One region of the Lysinibacillus sp. NPDC093712 genome, then DNA from elsewhere that is predicted to be linked to it. Evidence: predicted binding sites of a transcription regulator. Region 1 holds the regulator's gene; the other holds the start of a gene.
The links. The regulator CtsR, encoded in region 1, represses protease genes until heat stress. The targets are predictions, from matches to a motif close to ATGGTCAATAAAGGTCAAACA.
Positions count from the first base shown of each region.

Region 1 (3,426 bases):
GCTAGCCGCATCAAAGTTCGTAGCAGGCACCGATGCAGTTAGTATTGTACCTTGTAGTAAAGAAATATCATTTGATAATGATTGAAGACGGTTTTCTGCAATTTCCAACATCGCTTCAGATGGATCTATACCGACAAATGACCAATTGGGTCTTTGCTCAGCTAACTGTATAATTTCATTACCACTACCTGAGCCAACAACTAAAAAACTAGCTTTTTCTTGTAGTACGGATTGATAAAAAGCTTTCGTTAAACGCAGCATGGCATCGTAACTTGGTAATGTACGTCGGATGCCTTTTTCATATTCGTTAGCAAGCGTGCTATTAAATTCCATCTAGTATCACTTACCTTTCAAAAAAATTTAAGTAGCATTTGAAACTATTTAGCGTATAGTTCCGTAAATAGGAGTATTAATAATAATGACATACCATAAAGGAAGGTTGATATATATGGAAACAAAATGGTCTAAGGTAATCATACATGCCAGCGCGTTTTTTGCGCCATTTTTAGTGCCGATTTTATTTTTCCTAATTAGTTCAGATGAAGAAGTGAAAAGTGTTTCGGTGCAAGCTTTATTGTTCCAAATCGTGATGGGCATATTGATAGTAATTGCTAGTATCCTATCTTTTGTATTAATCGGTTTACCGTTCTTACTAATTTTCATCGCTATGGTTTACATCGTACCTATTATCGGAATCGTGAAGGCATTTTCAGAGGAACCTTGGCGTTACCCGATAGTTGGACGCTGGGTATAATTTTTAATGACGCAAGTATATGCTATGTGCATATGCTTGCGTTTTTTCTATAAGCAAAAAGGGTACATTATAGGCAAAACTAATTTTAATGATTAGGGACAAGCCTTTTTTAACCCCAACTCCTTTTTTTACAATACACAGATATAAATGTACATCATAATTAAGTTAATATGTCCCTACCGGCTGTTTTTTTGTAGACAATCTGTTAAACAATGCGCTTTACACAAATCTTTGTGCGAAATAATTGCAATTATTTTCAAGCGTTTTGTATAATATACTCAAAGATAGTCAAAGATAGTCAAAGTCAGTGAGGTAAGCGAGGTGTATTCCTAAAGTGCGTAATATTTCAGACATCATAGAAGGCTACTTAAAGCAAGTACTTGAATTAGGTGGAGAAGGGCATATTGAAATTAAACGTAGTGAAATTGCCGATAAATTTCAATGTGTGCCCTCACAAATAAATTATGTGATCAATACAAGATTTACAGCTGAGCGGGGTTACCTTGTTGAAAGTAAACGGGGCGGCGGTGGATACATTCGTATTTTACGTGTCCGTGCAAACTCACAAATTGATTTGATAGATGATGTGCTCTTGCAAATTGAAGGGGGAGCCTCCCAAACGGTTGCGGAGGGTGTAGTATATCGTTTGATTGATGAGCAGGTAATTTCGAAGCGAGAAGCGAAATTAATGTTAGCAGCGGTTGATCGTTCGACTTTAGATTTACAACTACCTTTACGGGATAGCATTCGTGCAAAAATTTTGCGAGCGATGTTAACAACCATTAAATATGAAAAGCAAAAATAAAGAGGTGATGGAAATGATTTGCGAACATTGCAAGCAGCGCAATGCGACAGTAACTGTGACACAAGTACAAAATGGGCAGAAGGTGGAACACCATTATTGCGATGTCTGTGCCTCACAGTTCCATCCGTTTCATGCAGAGTTTAAACAAGAGCCTGTATCGATTCAACAATTATTATCCAACTGGTTTGGCTCACCTACATGGCAAAAAGTCGGTGAAAAACAGCAAGCGCCACCTCAGCAACAAACATGTCCACAATGTGGATTTACGTATAAGCGATTTTTAAAAGAGGGTAAATTTGGTTGCCCTAGTTGTTATGACACGTTTAGCGAGCATTTGCCAAAGCTGTTTAATCGTATTCAAGCAGGACCTCAGCATATAGGTAAAATGCCTGGTGCTCAAAACAATGTTTTTGTCATTAAAAAGCAAATTGAAGATATTCGAAAACGCATGAAGGCTGCAGTGGACGAGGAGCAATTTGAGGAAGCGGCGAAGCTTCGTGACGAGGCAAAAAATCTTGAGCAACAGCTACAATTCGAAGGTGGTGATGTGTCATGATGATTGAATCGTTTTTAGAGCGTGCTACACCTGCCTGGATGGATATGGAGGATGATTATTCAGATATCGTCATTAGTACACGCATCCGCCTTGCGAGGAACTTAGATGGTTTTCGTTTCCCTTTAGTTTTCTCGGAAAACGAAGCATTACAGGTAGAGCAGGCTGTCACCCATGCAATACAGGACAGTTCCAAGCTTCAAGAAAGATATTCTTATTTTTCTATAAAAGATTTAACATCGTTACAACGACAAATTTTAGTTGAAAAGCATTTAATTAGTCCACAGCTTGCAAAAAAAGAGCAAGTCGGCGCTATGTTGCTGTCTGAGGATGAATCTATTTGCATTATGGTGAACGAAGAAGACCATTTACGCATTCAATGTATGACGGCGAGTTTTCAACTTCAGAAGGCCTACGAGCAAGCAAATAAGATTGATCGAGCCTTAGAAGGAGCCTTGCCATATGCGTTTCGTGATACTTTTGGATATTTAACAAGTTGTCCAACCAATATTGGTACTGGATTACGTGCTTCTGTTATGATGCACCTTCCCGCGCTTACATTGACAGGTCAGATGAATCAAATCATCAATGCAATGACTCGTTTAGGGATGACCGTTAGGGGTATATACGGTGAAGGTAGTGAAAATTTAGGGAATATTTATCAAGTATCAAATCAAATTACACTAGGAAAAACAGAAGAAGACATTTTAGCAGACATCCAAAGTGTTGCAGAAAAAATAATTCAAAAAGAACGACAAGCAAGAAGTAAGCTAATGGAAAAAGCGGAACTTGCTTTAGAAGATCGTGTATATAGAGCTTTAGGGACATTAACACATGCTCGAATTTTAACAAGTGAAGAAGCTGCTACTTGCATATCAAATGTACGTTTAGGAGTGGATTTGCAGTTGATTGATAATATTAAAGCAACATCTTTAAACGAATGCGTTGTCAGCATGCAGCCTGGTTTTTTACAGCACTATGCAGGAGAGGTTTTACCGCCTGCTGAGCGAGACAGAGCACGAGCAAAAATGTTGCGAGAGGCATTATTTCTAGAAACTAAGAGTAAGCCTATTATAGGGGGAAAAGGAGAGGATTCATATGATGTTTAATCGTTTTACACAACGCGCACAAAAAGTATTACAGCTTGCACAGGAAGAGGCAATTCGTTGGAAGCACGAATCAATAGGAACAGAGCATATTCTTTTAGGGCTTATTCGTGAAGGCGGTGGTATAGCTGCGAAAGCATTAGAAGCCATTGATATAAGCCCTCAAATGATTGAAGCAGGTATTGAAGAGCTAGTCGGTAAAGGAACA
Region 1 covers NZ_JBNNUU010000005.1:63,040-66,465, reverse strand. Annotated here, with positions in the region: gene ACQKNX_RS18285 (class I SAM-dependent methyltransferase) at 1-333, opposite strand, end outside; gene ACQKNX_RS18280 (DUF4870 domain-containing protein) at 449-754, shown strand; gene ACQKNX_RS18275 (CtsR family transcriptional regulator) at 1,089-1,559, shown strand; gene ACQKNX_RS18270 (UvrB/UvrC motif-containing protein) at 1,573-2,115, shown strand; gene ACQKNX_RS18265 (protein arginine kinase) at 2,112-3,221, shown strand; gene ACQKNX_RS18260 (ATP-dependent Clp protease ATP-binding subunit) at 3,211-3,426, shown strand, end outside.

Region 2 (3,426 bases), on a different contig from region 1:
GCATTTTAATATGCAACGTCTCTCCTGGTAGTACTTCGCCACGCAATAACTCCTTGGCAACTGCTGTTTCAATATAACGTTGCACAAAGCGTTTTAATGGACGTGCCCCAAACTGTGGATCTGCTCCTTGTTCAACGACCCAATCTATTACTTCTTGAGCAACATCTAATGTAATTTCCTGCTCAGCTACACGTTTTACAAGTTGCTCAACATATTTCCAAGCAATCGCAGTGAAATGTTCTTCAGACAATGCATGGAACATAATAATATCGTCCACTCGGTTTAAAAGCTCTGGCTTAAAGTGCTGGCGCAGCGCTACCATAACTAAATCTTCAACTCCAGCATCATCTTCTTGTGCTTCCATTAAATAGCTAGAGCCTATATTGGATGTTAAAATAATTACGGTATTTGTAAAATTCACCATTCGTCCCTGACTATCTGTAATGCGACCATCATCTAAAATTTGCAATAAGATGTTCGCTACATCAGGATGAGCCTTTTCAATTTCATCGAGTAATACGACAGAATACGGATTACGGCGAACCGCTTCAGTTAATTGTCCACCTTCTTCATAGCCGATATAGCCTGGAGGTGCACCAACGAGACGTGATACGCTATGTTTCTCCATATACTCACTCATATCAATACGAATAAAATGCTCCTCGGAATCAAACAACTGTGCAGCCAGCGCCTTAGCGAGCTCTGTTTTACCCACACCTGTTGGCCCTAGAAATAAAAAGCTACCAATTGGGCGATGTGGATCTTTAATGCCTGCTCGGGCACGCCATACTGCTTCTGTAACAAGCTGAACAGCATTATCCTGTCCTACAACCCGTTCATGTAACGTATCTTTTAAACGCAGTAATTTTTCACGTTCACCTTCAACTAACTTTGTTACAGGGATACCTGTCCAACGAGATACAATTGATGCAATTTCGTCAGATGTGACTTCTTCACGCAAAATACGTGTCTCACTACCATTTTCTAGATGTTTCTCCATCTCTTGAATCTCTTTTTCAAGTGCAGGAATTTTCCCATGTCGTAATTCAGCAGCTTTATTTAAATCATATTTACTTTCCGCTTCGTCTAAATCGCGACGATATTTATCAAGTGATTCACGTTTTTTCTGGATGCCTTGCAATGCTTCTTTCTCTGCTTCCCATTGTTTTCGCATCCCTTCTGATGAATCTTTAAGTTTTGTTAACTCTTCTTGTAATTGCTCAAGACGTTTTTTACTAGCTTCATCTTTTTCTTTACGCAATGCTTGTTCTTCAATTTCTAACTGCATTATACGACGAGTCACCGCATCTAGTTCTTGCGGCATCGAATCGATTTCTGTTCGTATCATCGCACATGCCTCATCGATTAAATCAATCGCTTTATCAGGTAAAAAACGCTCTGTAATATAGCGATTTGAAAGCTCTGCTGCCGCTACAATAGCCCGATCATGAATACGTACTGCATGATGCAGCTCAAAGCGTTCTTTTAAGCCCCGCAATATAGAAACGGTATCTTCAATAGACGGTTCTCGAACAAGCACTTGTTGGAAGCGGCGTTCTAAAGCCGGATCTTTTTCAATATACATACGATATTCGTCTAATGTCGTAGCTCCTATACAATGGAGTTCACCACGTGCAAGCATAGGCTTCAACATATTTCCGGCATCCATTGCTCCGTCTGTTTTACCAGCCCCAACAATTGTATGGATTTCATCGATAAATAAAATAATGCGCCCTTCAGATTCTTTTACCTCTTTTAGTACGCCCTTTAATCGTTCTTCAAATTGACCACGATAACTTGCACCAGCTATTAATGCACTCATATCAAGCTCGTACAATACGCACTCTTTTAATCCTTCTGGAACATCACCTTTCACAATACGTTGTGCCAACCCTTCTACAATGGCTGTTTTACCTACTCCTGGTTCACCGATTAAGACCGGGTTATTTTTTGTTTTACGCGTCAAAATTCGAATCACATTGCGAATTTCTTCATCGCGTCCAATTACAGGGTCCATTTTTCCGTTTTTTACTTCTTCAACTAAGTTACGACCAAATTGCTCTAATGGCTTTTTATCATCAGTTTGTTGAAATTGCATTGTAGCACTCCTCTTCTCTCTTCTTTTTTATATCTTTACCCTTATTTTGATTTCATGAAAAGTTTGACCTTTTTTGACTAACTTTATTTTACAACAATCGACAAACCGTAGCAAAAAAAAAGCTCAAAAATTTTTTACTGAAAAATGGAAAATTACGTTATAATAGTGGTATGTTTCGTTGTTTTAGTATATCGAAATGATTATCGTCATCCTTTTGTAATACAGGTAATTTTTATTACAAAAAGAAAGAGATGTGTTTGATATATGGTACTAATGGATAATATTCAAGAGAAAATGCATGCACTTTTTAAAAATAATGGAGTTTTTATTAAAGTGAATAAAGATAGTAAAATTTTCTTAGAAGGGGAACGAGCTAAAGAAATTTATTATATTAAAACAGGGGCTATTTCGATTAGCCAGGAAACCGAAAATGGAAAGGAATTAACAATTCGAATTTGCGGTCCTGATAGTATAATTGGTGAAGGCTCATTATTTTGTAACCTCACTTATTTTTCGATGACAGCTAAAGTTTTAGAACCTTCAACGTTATATGTTTTAAGTCGTAAATCATTAGAGCATCTATTAGTGGAGCAGCCACATTTAATGGTAGAGTATATGAAATGGTTGCAAACAGAAAATTTAAAATATCAAAGCCGTCTACGTGATTTAGTGTTAAATGGTAAAAAAGGAGCTTTATTTTCAACGCTAATTCGCCTTTCAAATACGTATGGGAAGCCATTAGAAAATGAGTCAATTTTTATCGACTTACCATTAACAAATTCAGAAATTGCGAATTTATGTGCTACAAGTAGAGAAATGATTAACCGAATGTTGAACGATCTTAAAAAACATCACATTCTATCCTTCGAAAAAGGCTATATTACAATTCTTGATTTACAATATTTAAAAAATGAAATTGCCTGTGAAAATTGCCCATTGCAAATTTGCCGTATTGACTGATTTATCAACAACGGTGTGACGTATTTGAGACATTCGCAGGTTTCATTAAGCCGAGGGTTTAATGCTCAGTGAATGCCGTGCATCTTTGACATGTCTCCCCTATAAAAGCGGAGGACTTCTGTTAAAGCAAAATAAATATTAAATCCCCGCTTACAGTTATGTGCAAGCAGGGATTTTTTATTCATATTATTAGAAGTCAATCTACTAGCGGACACCTAATGCCATTTTCGCATAGCGAGACATTTTATCTTTTGACCAAGGTGGGTTCCATACAATATTTACATTTGTACTTTTTACCTCTGGTAGTTCACTCATAGCTGTATTTACTTGATCGACAATAACCGGTCCCATCGGGCAGCCCATTGAAG
Region 2 covers NZ_JBNNUU010000003.1:586,804-590,229, forward strand. Annotated here, with positions in the region: gene ACQKNX_RS15450 (ATP-dependent Clp protease ATP-binding subunit) at 1-2,098, opposite strand, end outside; gene ACQKNX_RS15455 (Crp/Fnr family transcriptional regulator) at 2,363-3,058, shown strand; gene ACQKNX_RS15460 (metal-sulfur cluster assembly factor) at 3,263-3,426, opposite strand, start outside.
Region 2: the regulator CtsR is predicted to act here: its motif matches at 2,159-2,179, upstream of ACQKNX_RS15450 (ATP-dependent Clp protease ATP-binding subunit).